DNA from 4 places in the Pseudoalteromonas sp. NZS100_1 genome. Region 4 is predicted to be linked to each of the others. Evidence: predicted binding sites of a transcription regulator. Region 4 holds the regulator's gene; each other region holds the start of a gene.
The links. Region 4 encodes sigma-54, which starts transcription at its own class of promoters, with help from an activator protein. Its sites were predicted from a motif close to GTTGGCACGNNNNTNGNNT; they were not measured.
Positions count from the first base shown of each region.

Region 1 (3,868 bases), on a different contig from region 4:
TGGCTATTTTTTTAATTAAATTATGGTCAATACCACGGGTAAATAATGAAAATAATTATACTCGGTGCCGGGCAAGTTGGTGCTACGCTTGCTGAAAACTTAGTTGGCGAACAAAACGAAATTACCGTTGTTGATATAGACGGTAACCGATTACGTGAACTTCAAGATAAGTACGACTTACAAGGGGTTATGGGCCACAGCGCGCATCCTGACGTATTACGCCGTGCAGGCGCTGAAGATGCCGATATGATTATAGCGGTAACCAGTTCAGATGAAGTGAACATGGTGGCATGCCAAGTGGCATACAGTATTTTTAAAACGCCCACTAAAATTGCCCGCATTCGCTCAGAGCAATATTTAAAATACCGCGAAAAGCTTTTTCAAAACGATGATTTACCAATCGATCATTACATTGCCCCAGAAGCACTGGTCACTAAGTATATTCGCCGTTTAATTGACTACCCTGGTGCTCTGCAAGTATTGCAGTTTGCCGATGGCATGCTCTCGTTAGTCGCCGTAAAAGCTTACTATGGTGGTTTATTAGTAGGTTATGCGTTATCTGCACTTAAAGAACATATTCCTAATGTAGAAACTCGTGTTGCCGCTATTTACCGCCAGGGTAAAGCAATAAAACCACTGGGTACCACCGTTATTGAAGCCGACGACGAAGTATTCTTTATTGCCGCTACAAAACATATACGCGCAGTAATGAACGAGCTACAAAAACTTGAGCGTTCGTACAAAAAAATTATGATAGCTGGTGGCGGTAACATTGGGGCAGGCCTTGCCCGCTCACTTGAAAAAAACCACACCGTTAAACTAATTGAACGCAGCAAAGAACGTGCCGAGCAACTCTCAGAAATGCTCGATAACACGGTCGTTTTTTGTGGTGATGCATCTGATCAAGAACTACTTTCAGAAGAACATATAGAACAAGTTGATGTATTTATTGCCGTAACCAACGACGATGAAGCAAACATTATGTCGGCCATGCTTGCAAAGCGTATGGGCGCACAGAAAACCATGGTGCTTATTCAACGTGGAGCTTACGTTGATTTAGTACAAGGCGGCGAAATAGATATTGCCATATCACCGCAACAAGCCACTATATCAGCGTTATTAACGCACGTACGACGTGGTGATATTGTTAATGTGTATTCACTACGTAAAGGTGCGGCAGAAGCTATTGAAGCGGTTGCCCATGGTGATGAAAACACATCTAAAGTGGTTGGTCGTGCAATTGCCGATATAAAACTTCCGGCGGGTACCACTATTGGCGCAATAGTACGTAATGACGATGTACTGATAGCCCACGACGATACAATTATTATGTCGGGCGATCATGTCATCATGTTTTTAATCGACAAAAAACACATTACCGTTGTAGAAAAACTATTCCAAGTAAGTGCTATCTTTCTTTAATTAGTTCCTTAAATTAGTTAATTGAACACACAAAAAAGCCGCTGACTAAGGCGGCTTTAATGGAGTATGCTTAAATATTGATTACTGTACTTTTGAAAACTCTTCTTTAGAGATTTCACCATTACCATCAGTATCCAAATCATCAAAAATCTTTACAAGCTGAGGGTTAACCTTCGCTTCTTCCATTGTAATAGCACCGTTACCATCTGCATCAAAAGAGGCAAAATCTACTGCGGCATATGCTGCTGATGAAGATGCTAAAACGATAACTGCAAGTGTTGTATTTAATGTTTTCATAATAATATTCCTAGTAATATGGGAAGTCCTTTTCAAAGATCCCTGACTGTGAAAAATGTTTAATCTGAAAAGATTAATTAGTAATTAGCGAATTCTTCTTTAGAAAGCTCGCCGCTACCGTCGGTATCTAGCTCAATAAATTCAGCCATTAAATCTGTATCGACTGCCGCTTCGCTTGGGCTAATTGTGCCGCTACCATCGATATCAAGGCTGTCAAAATCTGATGCTGCAAATGCAGCGGAAGAAGATGCTAGTACTATAAGTGCTAATGCTTTATTTAAATGTTTCATAACTTAATCCTTCAATGTTCTATCAAAAAAATTGCTTCGTTTAACTTAAAACGTAATTTTTCACTTCCTTGTTATCCTCTTTCGTAAGCTCCCTTGCCTACTTAGGTGTCTTTGGCAACTCAGGATAAATACTTTTTAATTAAGCTTCTGAAAATTCTTCTTTTGATAACTCACCATTTTGGTCAGTATCAAGCTCAGAAAACATGCTCATTAGCTTTGCATCAACTGATGCTTCTGCTTGGCTAATTGTGCCACTGCCGTCTACATCCAGTGTGTCAAAATCTGTTGCAGCAAAAGCGGCTGAAGAAGATGCAATAGCGATAAGTGCTAAAGTTTTATTAATGCTTTTCATAATATGTATCCTTCAAATTTATGTGTGTGCGATTAAGTATTTCACTTTGAATCACGATTTCGTTCAGTACACTTAGACTATTACAACTTAGATGCCAACATTTAAAAGCTATTAATTTTCAATAAGTTAAATATAAAACGTACAACAAGAAGGCGTTTTTAGAATAGTTATTGTTGCCCTTTAGCAACACGTTTTAAAGAGATGACATTAAAATCATTAAAAACATATAGTTATGTTTATATAAAAAGATACATTTTTAAGTGTACGGTTTTAAAAGGAGGGATTTTAAAGAATAATTGAGATAAATTTTAACGAGGAAGCTTTAATAACAAAAAATAAGCTGTAAAAAATAATACGTAATCAGTTGTTTTATTTAAATAATAATTTTAATTATGAAAGAGAAAAAAACATTTTATAAATACTGACGTAAAATGCCTTTTTGTTGCAAATAAGCGAAAACCTATTTATTCAACGGTAGGCTCAAGCGCAGAAGGGTCTATAAAATGCTCTTTCATAAAGGCTTTCATTTCATCCTCGCTTGCTAGTAGCTTAATTCCACAGTGCACACCTGCGGCATGCTCTTTAACACTGCAAATTTCACCTTCAAAATCTTTATCACTGCTATTAAGTACGACAGTGCATTGCATATCTTTAATACTTTCAACTTGCTGATCGCCTCTAATATCAAACATTACACCAGTGAGTGAAATGTCTTTAATAAGGCCTTCAAGTACCCTATCGTCACTTAGTTTTAGCTTTGCAGGTAATAAGGTAGGTATGCGTGTTTGTGAGCGTAGCGCAAATAACTGCACTTGCTTTGGAAAGTTTATAAACACGAGTTTAGCGGGATGAGAGGCTACCGACATAATTTGCTGGCGAAACGCAATAACTTGCCCACCACTACCTTCAATAAGCGCTCTTACAACAACCATTACGCCATCACGTAAATAGTCACTCGCCACAGGTAAACGCTTTGCATTGGGATAATTTAAAATAATAAACTGTTTATCGAGTAAACCAACTAATTCAGTTTTAACACGCTTACTGCTTGTAGGTGTTAATATTTCTAGGTCGACTAAGCTGCCTACACTTATATGCTTTAGCTTTTCTAAATTTGTTGGCATATCCCTTTCCCACTAACTTGTATTTTAAAATTCAAATGGCTCGTTTAACCACGCCAAAATGTAGGCGTAAATAGTACTAATAAAGTAAATATTTCTAAACGACCAAACACCATTGCAATGGTAAGCAACCATTTAGCACCATCGGTTATAGCGCCATAATGCGATGCTACATCACCCAGACCTGGACCTAAGTTATTTAAACAAGCCGCAGTGGCTGAGAACGCAGTTATGTTATCCATACCCGTGCCCATAAGCGCTAACATAATAATAATAAACACCAACGCATACGCAGAGAAAAATCCCCACACGGCTTCTACTACTTTGTCTGGCAACGCCTTTCGACCCAGCTTGATTGAATATATAGCCCGTGGGTGCACCAAACG
Region 1 is NZ_JADYXN010000030.1:7,985-11,852, forward strand. It holds gene trkA (Trk system potassium transporter TrkA) at 46-1,422, shown strand; gene I6F66_RS16910 (EF-hand domain-containing protein) at 1,504-1,719, opposite strand; gene I6F66_RS16915 (calmodulin) at 1,797-2,009, opposite strand; gene I6F66_RS16920 (EF-hand domain-containing protein) at 2,149-2,361, opposite strand; gene I6F66_RS16925 (flagellar brake protein) at 2,826-3,485, opposite strand; gene I6F66_RS16930 (TrkH family potassium uptake protein) at 3,530-3,868, opposite strand, start outside.
Region 1: I6F66_RS16920 (EF-hand domain-containing protein) is a predicted target of sigma-54. The motif match lies at 2,442-2,460, and genes of this name have one in related genera.

Region 2 (3,868 bases), on a different contig from region 4:
CAAAGCGTGGTTTTATTCGGCTAGTAACATAAACACTGCCGGTATTTTCACGGATAGTCTGGTTATGATCAGGTGAGGAAATGGCAATACTAAAGGCCGCTTGTTGAGGCTGGGGTTGCTCGTCAAAAATGTCAGTATTTGTTGCAGGCATATTAAGATCTTGGCTGGTAAGCTTTACCTCTTGAGCCCCTTTATGAGGGGTGTCTGAGAACACTAATACGCCATTTTTATCTTTCCAAGCGTATATTTTTGTTTCACCTGCGTAACCATAATTACTTAATCCTAAAGTAATTAATAGTAATAAAATCTTGTTATTCACTCTGCAGCCCTGCATTTTTATCGGTAACTTAACTTTAGTGGAGTTTGTTTAATTTTACCATTAAAAAAGCCCGCAAAGCGGGCTTGAGAACACACATATATTTTACAGCTTAATTAACAGCTGTAGTACATTTCAAACTCAACTGGGTGAGTTGTCATGTTAAGCTTTTCAACTTCTTGAGACTTAAGTGAGATGTAAGCATCGATTAAGTCGTCAGTGAATACACCACCTTGAGTTAAGAATTCACGGTCTGCGCTAAGTGCAGATAGTGCTTCGTCAAGTGATGCTGCAACAGTTGGAATTTCTGCTGCTTCTTCAGCTGGTAAGTCGTATAAATCTTTGTCCATCGCATCGCCAGGGTGGATCTTGTTTTTGATACCATCAAGGCCAGCCATAAGCATTGCTGAGAAAGCAAGGTATGGGTTAGCTGTTGGATCCGGGAAGCGTACTTCAATACGACGACCTTTTTCAGATGGAACCACTGGGATACGGATTGATGCAGAACGGTTACGTGCAGAGTATGCAAGCATAACTGGTGCTTCAAAACCTGGTACTAAACGTTTGTACGAGTTAGTAGACGCATTTGCAAAAGCGTTAATTGCTTTAGCATGCTTGATGATACCGCCAATGTAGTAAAGTGCATCTTCAGAAAGACCGCCGTACTTATCACCAGCAAAAAGGTTTACACCATCTTTAGCAAGTGACTGGTGACAATGCATACCAGAACCGTTATCACCAACAACTGGCTTAGGCATAAACGTTGCCGTTTTACCGTATAAGTGAGCCATGTTGTGGATAACATATTTCATTTCTTGGATTTCATCCGCTTTTAATACCATTGTATTAAAGCGAGTAGCAATTTCGTTTTGACCTGCTGTTGCTACTTCGTGGTGATGTGCTTCTACTACTTGGCCCATTTCTTCTAGAACTAGACACGTAGCTGAACGCCAATCTTGGAAGTCATCAACTGGAGCAACTGGGAAGTAACCGCCTTTAACACCTGGACGGTGACCTGTGTTGCCATCTGCATATTCTTTATCTGAGTTCCAAGCAGCTTGCTTAGAATCAATTTTGTACATAGAACCAGACATATCTGATTTGTATTTAACGTCGTCAAATACGAAAAACTCTGGCTCTGGGCCAAATAAAACTGTATCTGCAATACCTGTAGAGCGCATGTAGTCTTCAGCACGCTTAGCAACAGAACGCGGGTCGCGCTCATAACCTTGTAGTGTAGAAGGCTCTACTACGTCACAACGTAAAATTAATGTCGCTTCTTCTGTGAAAGGGTCTAGTTTGATTGACTCAGGCACTGGCATTAATACCATGTCTGATTCGTTTATGCCTTTCCAGCCTGCAATTGAAGAACCGTCGAACATTTTACCGTCTTCAAAAAAGTCTTCATCAACTTGGTGATGAGGAATAGAAACATGCTGTTCTTTACCCTTAGTGTCAGTAAAGCGTAAATCAATGAACTTGACGTCATTTTCTTTAATAAAATCTAAAACCGATTGTGACATGTGTCCTCCAACTATTAGGTTTTGTTATTGCTGCATAATTGCTTTGGTATTTACTAAGCTGATTTTGTGCCATTATTGTAACTGGCTGTTTATAAATTAAAAAAATATCATTGCATCAAAATGGAATATACAAACGCACCATGTTGGTGCGTAAATATTCCATTTCGGTGCAAAATTTACAGAGCGTAATTTGTTGTTAATTTAATCAGCTGAAATTAGCATAACCTAAATGCAAAAGAGTAACAAAAAGATCGGGAAAATAGTCAAAAAGACTGTTTTTCAAAAAAATATTGAAATTTAATTCATATAATTGTCATATATAAAACAGATACTTAGTAAAAGTATTGAGAAAGTTTTAAAATATGTATTGGATAAACTTTCATCCATGTCATTAATGAGGGATAATATGCGCCCTTTTAAATCCTATGCTGGGACATCTCGCGAAAGCGTGGATGAGTGCGTAGATCTTGCAGGATCATTGAGAATTTAATTTCTCTGAGTAAATATATGAGCATCGAAAAGTTAAGAAATATAGCGATTATCGCGCACGTTGACCACGGTAAAACAACTCTGGTTGACAAACTACTTGAGCAATCAGGTACATTAGAAACACGCGGCGGTAACGAAGAGCGCGTGATGGACTCAAACGACATTGAGAAAGAACGTGGTATTACCATTTTGGCTAAAAACACAGCCATTTCTTGGAACGACTACCATATCAATATCGTAGATACTCCGGGACACGCCGATTTCGGTGGTGAAGTTGAACGCGTACTTTCGATGGCTGACTCAGTATTATTACTTGTTGATGCTCAAGAAGGTCCAATGCCACAAACGCGTTTCGTTACGCAAAAGGCATTCGCGCAAGGCTTAAAGCCAATCGTAGTTATCAATAAAATTGATAAGCCAGGTTCACGTCCTGATTGGGTTATGGATCAAATCTTTGATTTATTCGACAACCTTGGCGCAACTGACGAACAGTTAGATTTTAAAGTAATCTACGCTTCAGCTATCAACGGCTGGGCAACACTAGATTTAGACGAGCCATCAGATAACATGGAACCTATGTTCAAGATGATCGTTGACGAAGTATCACCACCGGATGCAGATCCTGAAGGTGACTTCCAAATGCAAATTTCTCAACTAGATTACAACTCTTATGTTGGTGTAGTTGGTATTGGTCGTATTAAACGTGGTTCTGTTGCTCCTAACCAACAAGTTACTATTATCAGTGCTGATGGCACTACACGTAATGGTAAAATTGGCGCAGTACAAAGCTACCTAGGTCTTGAACGTATCGAAACTGACAGAGCTTACGCTGGTAACATCGTAACTGTAACAGGTATTGGTGAGCTTAAGATTTCTGATACAGTTTGTTTCCCAGGAAACGTTGAAGCATTACCACCACTAAGTGTTGATGAGCCAACTGTAACAATGACATTCTCTGTAAATAACTCACCTTTCTGTGGTAAAGAAGGTAAGTTTGTAACGTCACGTAATATCCGTGAGCGTTTAGACAAAGAATTAGTACACAACGTAGCACTTCGCGTTGAAGATACTGGTAGCCCAGATAGCTTCCGTGTTTCTGGTCGTGGTGAATTACACCTAGGTATCTTAATCGAAAACATGCGTCGTGAAGGTTACGAGCTTTCAGTTTCTCGTCCAGAAGTTATCTTACGTACTGTAGATGGCGTTCTAGAAGAACCGTTTGAAACAGTTACTATTGACTGTCAAGACGAGCACCAAGGTTCTGTTATGGAACAAGTTGGCCTACGTAAAGGTGAACTTACTAACATGACTCCAGATGGCAAAGGCCGTATGCGTTTAGATTTCATGATCCCTAGCCGTGGTTTAATTGGTTTCCAAACTGATTTCATGACGCTTACTTCGGGTTCTGGTCTTATGTACCATACGTTCGATCATTACGGTCCTCACAAAGGTGGCGACATCGGTGTTCGTAAGAACGGCGTAATGATTGCAAACGCAACGGGTAAAGCACTTACTAACGCATTATTCAACTTACAAGAAC
Region 2 is NZ_JADYXN010000009.1:113,536-117,403, reverse strand. It holds gene I6F66_RS08575 (DUF4124 domain-containing protein) at 1-319, opposite strand, end outside; gene glnA (glutamate--ammonia ligase) at 433-1,839, opposite strand; gene typA (translational GTPase TypA) at 2,347-3,868, shown strand, end outside.
Region 2: glnA (glutamate--ammonia ligase) is a predicted target of sigma-54. The motif match lies at 1,895-1,913, and genes of this name have one in related genera.

Region 3 (3,868 bases), on a different contig from region 4:
CTCGTAAACCTAATAGAAACTCAGCGTATTTACGAAATGAACTCAAAAGTAATTTCGGCCGTTGACGAAATGATGAGTTATATCAATCAACAGCTTTAATAGAGTAGGGGGAATTATGCGTAATATTATTTTATTTGCAGCGGGCACATTATTTTTAAGTGGCTGTATGTCTACGCAAAATAGTGAAGTAGTACAGGACGATCCTTACTACGCACCTATGTACCCCGAGCCTATTTTAGAGCCGCTGGTAGCCACAGGTTCATTGTTTAATACTCATACATCAAACGACTTATATTCTGATAAAAAAGCGCTACGTACTGGCGATATAATTACGGTTAAATTGCAAGAGTCTACTCAAGCAACAAAAGCCGCTAAAACAGAAACAGACAAAGAAACCGACGCAAGTTTAGACCCAGTGATTGGCTTAGGTGGTCTACCTGTAAATATAGGTGGCGATAGTATTCAGTTTGGTATTGGTAGCGATTCGTCGTTTACGGGCGATTCAAAATCAAACCAGTCAAACAGCTTAGTGGGTGATATTTCGGTTAATGTAATGCGCGTTTTACCTAATGGTAACTTAGTTATACGCGGCGAAAAATGGCTAACGCTTAATACCGGTGAAGAGTTTATTCGTTTAGAAGGGCTAGTACGCCCTCAAGACGTAAGCGCCGATAATACGGTTGAATCAAATCGTATTGCTAATGCACGTATTCAATACTCAGGTAAAGGGCAAACGCAAGAAGCGCAAAGTCCTGGTTGGCTTACACGTTTCTTTAGCAGTTCGCTGTTTCCATTTTAGAGGGTAACAACATGAATAGCCTTAAAGCTTTATGTTTAGTTGCGTTATTGGGTTGGCAGTTTACTGCCAGTGCTGAGCGCATAAAAGATGTGTCTATGGTTGAGGGCGTGCGCTCTAACCAATTAGTTGGTTATGGCTTAGTGGTTGGTTTACCGGGCACTGGTGAGCAAAACTCATATACACAACAAAGTTTTAGAGGCATGTTGAACAGCTTTGGTATTACGCTGCCTTCAACTCAAAGTCCTAAAATTAAAAATGTTGCCGCTGTTGCTGTGCATGCAGAATTACCCGCATTTAGAAAGCCCGGGCAAACAATAGATATTACGGTTTCTTCTATTGGTAGTGCAGGCAGTTTACGTGGCGGTACTTTACTACAAACTTTTTTAAAGGGTGTAGACGGTAACGTGTATGCAATTGCACAAGGAAGCTTAATTGTTGGTGGCTTAGGCGCACAAGGCCTTGATGGTAGTAAGGTTGTAATTAACACCCCTACAGTTGGTCGTATACCAAATGGCGCAACAGTTGAACGCACTGTAGAAAGCCCATTTATGCAAGGCGATTACATTACCTTCAACCTAAACCGTCCAGACTTTACAACGGCAAAACGCCTAGAAAAAACAATTAATGACTTAGTTGGCCCAAATAGCGCACAAGCAATTGATTCTGTTTCTATCCGTGTTATTGCACCACGCGATGCATCCCAGCGTGTATCGTACTTATCGACACTCGAAAACTTAGAATTTAAACCAGCTGACATGGCCGCTAAAATTATAGTTAACTCGCGCACCGGTACAATTGTTATTGGCAAAAACGTTAAGCTTCAGCCTGCGGCTATAACTCACGGTGGCTTAACAGTAACAATTGCAGAGCAACAAAATGTGTCACAACCAAACCCGCTAGCAAACGGTGATACAGTTGTCACACAGCAAAGTATTATTGATGTAAACCAAGACGACTCGCGCGCCTTTGTATTTAATCCAGGTGTAAGCCTTGACGATTTAGTTCGCGCAATTAACGAAGTAGGCGCAGCGCCTGGTGACTTAATGGCTATTTTAGAAGCACTAAAAGAAGCCGGCGCAATTAACGGACAGTTAGTTGTTATATAAATAACCCAAGCCAATAAATAACGTATTACTTAAGCCCTATATTTTTGAAATTAGATATAGGGCTTTTTATTTACAGCAACTCAAGTTTATTATTTTTATCTTCCTCGTTTTATCGGTAGTGGCTCAATTTTTGCATTTTTAATTACATTATTCATTTTGTGTCAAAAAGCCGATGGAAACTAACCACCTCGATAAGCAAAACTTTTTTGATTTAGGCAACTTAGATTCACTTCGTAAAGAAGCCTTAACCAGTGGCGATGCATCAACTGATGCCTCTAAAGCTGCGCTTAAAAAAGCGGCCGCACAATTTGAAGCTATTTTTACGCAAATGCTGCTCAAAGGAATGCGCAAAGCCAACGAAGCATTTGAAGACAAAGACAGTCCATTTAATTCAAGTGGCGTAAAGTTTTTTGAAGAAATGCACGATCAGCAACTTTCTACAGAGCTTTCATCAAATGGCTCTTTAGGCCTTGCCGATTTAATTGTTCAGCAGTTATCGCCTGAGTCTAAAAACTTTATGCCAGGCTCTGTACTTAGAACAACCAACGATATTTTTAGCGATATGCAAGTTGGATCCGCTCTTCCTCATGAGCAAAAAAATAATCAACCCGATCTTATCGTTAAGAGCACTAAAGCCGATATTGCTGAGCCTAAGGTTAATACTGCAGAGTCTAAAGCCGATAGCCCAACATTTAAAAATGCAGAAGAGTTTGTAAGTTCAGTGTGGGAACACGCTAAAACTGCAGCGCAAAAAATTGGTTTAAACCCTGCGGTAATGGTTGCACAAGCGGCACTTGAAACCGGTTGGGGTAAGCACATTATTAATAAAAGTGACGGTGGCAGCTCAAATAACCTATTTAATATTAAGTCAGATAAAAGCTGGGAAGGTGACAAAGCAAGTAAAGTAACGCTTGAGTTTGAACAAGGCACACCCGTTAAAAAACAAGCCAGCTTTAGAGCCTACGATTCAATTAAAGATAGCGTGAACGACTTCGTTGATTTTTTAACGCAAAACCCACGCTACAAAGAAGCATTACAAAATACAGCAAAACCAAACGACTTTTTAGATTCATTACAAAAAGCAGGTTATGCAACCGATCCAAATTATGCCAGCAAAATAAAAAAAGTACTCAATAGCAGTCAGCTAAAAGACATTGCGGCAAACGTGATCCGCCAAGGAGTAGAGTAACATGTCGTTTAATTTATTAAACATTGCCAGTTCTGGGGTTAGAGCAAGCTCGGAGCTATTGCAAACGACAAGTAAAAATATCGCCAATGTAAATACCGTAGGCTACGTACGTGAGCGTACAGAGTTTACCACTATGGTTGATAACCAAGTAGGGCGGGGCGAAACATACCGATTACTAAACGAGTTTGCTCAGTCACAGCTAAATCGTGACACCTCTAATAAATCGTTTTTCGATCAGTTTATTACTGAGGCAAATAGAGTTGATACTATTTTTTCTGAAGAGTCGAACAACCTTTCGACCGGAATTAACTCTTTATTTAATAACGTACAAGAAGCGCTTAATCAGCCGTCATCTACCGTTGCCCGCTCATTAGTAATGACAGATGCGCAAAGCTTAATTGATCAAATGGATAGGCTTTCGGGCATCGTGCTTGATCAAAAAAGTGTAGTGAACGAGCAGCTCGAAATATTTTCAGATGAAGCAAACTCACTAATTCAAAGTATTAGCACGCTAAATCAAAATATTGCAGCAGTTAATGGCACTAATAACGCCGCAGATGCGAGCTCTACCTATAACGAACGCGATAAAGCAATACGCGACTTATCAGAGCTAATAGACATAGAAACGCTTGATGGTCCAAATGGCGAAAAACTCGTTTTTATGGGCACAGGCGAAGCGGTTGTTATGCAAAATGGCGCATTTAACTTATTTTCGATGACAGGGGATCCTGATCCTAATTTTAAAGAATTCACGCTTGACGTTAATGGTGGCAA
Region 3 is NZ_JADYXN010000001.1:156,576-160,443, reverse strand. It holds gene flgG (flagellar basal-body rod protein FlgG) at 1-99, shown strand, start outside; gene flgH (flagellar basal body L-ring protein FlgH) at 116-799, shown strand; gene I6F66_RS00760 (flagellar basal body P-ring protein FlgI) at 811-1,905, shown strand; gene flgJ (flagellar assembly peptidoglycan hydrolase FlgJ) at 2,078-3,094, shown strand; gene flgK (flagellar hook-associated protein FlgK) at 3,096-3,868, shown strand, end outside.
Region 3: flgJ (flagellar assembly peptidoglycan hydrolase FlgJ) is a predicted target of sigma-54. The motif match lies at 2,023-2,041, and genes of this name have one in related genera.

Region 4 (3,868 bases):
AGCAAGTTGATGAACGCTTAAATCAGTTGTATCTATCATAAAGTCGGCGCGGGTGATTAATACATCAAGTAATTCTTTTTCTTTTTTGATGGCTAAATCAAGAGGCAACGAGTCAATTGATAGTGGGTGTAATCTACGAGTTTCAGAAAAACGTTTGATCAATGTTTGATCGTCGCTATCTAAATAAAATAACGTAGGTTTTGCAAAGCCAGGCAAGTATTCAAGAATATCGTTAAATTCATCTTGTTGTTTAGGGATGTTACGCACATCAATGCTAACAGCAATTTTATCATAGCTATCAGACACACTGCGAACTAATGAAGGAAGCAAGTTAACTGGAATATTATCTACGCAATAATAACCTAAATCTTCTACAACGCGTAAAGCAACCGACTTTCCAGAACCAGAACGGCCGCTTATGATAATTAACTCCATTTAACACCCTTTATAAAACTATGATTGATTGACAATAACTTGGTAAAGCTCAGTATCTGATTTTGCACTGCGTAACTGTTTACAAAAATCTTTGTTGTTTAGTTTATCAGCAATGGTTGCTAGAGTCTTTAAGTGCTGCTGGTTATCGCCATCTGGTACGATGAGTGCGACAAAAATATCAACAGGGCGATTATCTATAGCATCAAAATTTATTGGTGTTTCACTAACGAGCACTAAAGCTAATGGCTCTTCTGCGCCGCTCATTCTTCCGTGAGGAATCGCAATGCCACGCCCTATACCTGTACTACCCAATTTTTCTCTGCTCATTAAAGCATTAAGAATATCTTGTTGCGGTAAATACGGAAGTTTGTCGTGAGCAAGTTCGCTAATGAACTCTAAAATTCTTTTTTTGCTATTAAAAAGGACCGCAGCTTTGCTGCAGTCCTGGCATATAAGTGAGCTTAATTTCATCATATTAGTGTCGAGCAAGCTTCTCTTTGTGTTTAATTACTTGTCGATCGAGCTTGTCGATCAACGAGTCAATGGCGGCATACATATCTTGATGTTCTGTAGAGGCAAATAGCTCAGCACCGCTTACGTGTATGGTGGCTTCTGCTTTTTGATTTAATTTTTCTACATCGAGAATGACATGAACATTATTAATATGATCAGAGTGTCTTTCTAGCTTCGCAAATTTGGTATTAATATAGTCTCTTAGTGAATCGGTTAATTCTACGTGACGACCAGTTAAGTTTAGTTGCATAAGCATTACCCTCTTTTTTTTGCGTCTTAAATCAAACTTTTACGCTGATTTGACGGTGGAATAGCCAGAGATTCGCGGTATTTTGCGATTGTACGTCTCGCTACTTTAATTCCTTGCTCAGCCAATATATCCGCTATTTTGCTATCACTCAATGGTTTTGCTGAGTTTTCTGCTGCGATTAATTTTCGGATAAGCGCACGGATTGCTGTAGATGAACATTCACCACCGTTTTCGGTGCTTACATGGCTTGAGAAAAAATATTTAAGCTCAAATATACCACGGGGTGTGTGCATATACTTTTGGGTTGTTACGCGCGAAATTGTTGATTCGTGCATTTCTACCATTTCAGCAACATCATTTAAAACCATTGGTTTCATGGCTTCAGGACCGTGTTCAAAAAAGCCTTGTTGTTGCTTAACAATACAATTTGTTACTTTTAATAGCGTGTCGTTTCTACTTTCTAAGCTTTTAATAAACCATTTAGCTTCTTGTAAATGCGAGCGAATAAACTGGCTGTCACCACTGGATTTTACAGTGCGAGACATTGCAGCGTATTGGCTATTAACACGAATTTTAGGCATGCTATCTGGGTTTAACTCAACAACCCAGCGGCCTTTAATTTTTTTAACTGACACATCAGGAATAACATACTCAGACTCTTCTCTTACAATAGTATCTGCAGGCTTAGGGCTAAGAGTATGTATTAATGTCATTACTTCTTTAAGCTCTTCTTCTTTGAGCTTAGTCTTCTTCATTAATGTACGATAGTCACGAGCTGCTAATAAATCAATATGCTCGGTTAAAATCATTTTCGTTTCATTAATGTAAGGTGTTTCTTTATCAAACTGGTTAAGTTGAATACATAAACACTCTTGTAAACTACGTGCAGCAATACCGACAGGATCAAACAGTTGGATGCGCTTTAATACTGCTTCAATTTCATCAAGTTCAACTTCGTTATCTTCTTCGTTTTCTTGATTAAAGCTTTCTAAAATTTCTTCGCAGCTTAGTGTTAAAATGCCTGAATCATCGACGGCTTCTACAATAGCAATAGCAATGGCTTCATCGGTAGGGCTAAATGGCGTTAGTTGTAATTGCCACATTAAATACTCATGAAGCGTTTCAGTAGAGGCGCCTTGGTATATTGATTCGTCTTCAGGCATCGGACCCGATGATGCTGCTGGGGCGGCACTCATGTACTCATCCCAACTAACATCCATAGCCATGTCGTCACTTAGCGTGTCTTTTGCAAGTGCTTCACCACTATCTTGTTCGTATTCGCTTGGAGCATCATCGGCAGATGCGCTAACAGTTATGTCATCTGTATCTGCTTTTTGCTCGTTTTTACCTGCAGCGTCTTCGGAATAGTCTGGTTCTTCAACCTCTAATAGCGGGTTGCTGTCGAGAGCTTCTTGTATTTCTTGCTGGAGATCCAATGTACTGAGTTGCAACAAACGAATAGCCTGTTGCAGCTGTGGAGTCATTGTAAGTTGCTGGCCCATGCGCAGCTGTAGTGATTGCCTCATGTATCTCTAACAATCCTTTTATGTTGTTATAATTAATACTAGCAGATGCTTAAAGACATGGCGTAAATGTTACAGCCTAAATTGCTCGCCTAAGTAAACATCGCGTACTGTTTTATCATTTAATACGTGTTCTGGAGTACCTGATGCAATCAGCTCCCCATGAGAAACAATGTAGGCTTTTTCACAAACATCAAGGGTTTCTCTTACGTTATGATCGGTAATTAATACACCAATCCCACGATTTTTAAGATGTTCTATTATTTTCTTTATGTCTAATACCGAAATCGGGTCAACACCTGCAAATGGTTCATCCAGTAATATAAATTTAGGATCTGCTGCCAGCGCACGTGCTATTTCAACACGACGACGTTCGCCACCCGACAATGCCATACCTTGGCTATCACGAATGTGTTGTATGCTAAATTCATCTAATAATTTATCGAGAGTGTCTTCTCTAGCTTGTTTATTTAACTCTTTGCGCGTTTCTAAAATGGCCATTAAGTTTTGATAAACAGTCAGCTTTCTGAATATTGAAGACTCTTGCGGTAAGTAGCCAATGCCTAATCTAGCACGACTATGCATAGGTAAAAGAGTAATATCGTTATCGTCTATCGATATTTTACCTTTGTCGCTAGGTACAAGTCCTACTATCATATAAAACGTGGTAGTTTTACCTGCGCCGTTAGGGCCAAGTAAGCCAACAATACTGCCAGCTTTGACTTCAAGGCCGACGTTTTTTACAACTTCACGGCCTTTATAGCTCTTTGCTAATAGCTCTGCTTTTAATGTGCTCATGGTTGACCTTTGTCGCTTTTTTTACTTTTTTTAGTCTCGATTGGTACTAAAATTGTGTGAACGCGGTCAGTTGAGTTTTCATCTTTTTCGGCACTGATTAGCTGCTGCTCTATATCGTAGGTAATGCTTTTAGCATTTATTTTTTGTCCCGCTTGCGATACTTGTGCATTACCAACAAGCGTTAAAAAACGCTTAGATACATCATAACGTACTTCGTCAGCACTGGCGCTCATAGTCGTGCCATCTGATTGCTTTTCTTCAAAGTGCGCAGGGCTACCTGTAGCAATTAATAATTGTTTATTATCGCCAAGTTCATCGCGTTTATGTACTTCTAAGCGGTCGGCTGTGA
Region 4 is NZ_JADYXN010000004.1:37,649-41,516, forward strand. It holds gene rapZ (RNase adapter RapZ) at 1-435, opposite strand, end outside; gene ptsN (PTS IIA-like nitrogen regulatory protein PtsN) at 454-906, opposite strand; gene hpf (ribosome hibernation promoting factor) at 911-1,198, opposite strand; gene I6F66_RS03870 (RNA polymerase factor sigma-54) at 1,225-2,724, opposite strand; gene lptB (LPS export ABC transporter ATP-binding protein) at 2,794-3,519, opposite strand; gene lptA (lipopolysaccharide transport periplasmic protein LptA) at 3,516-3,868, opposite strand, start outside.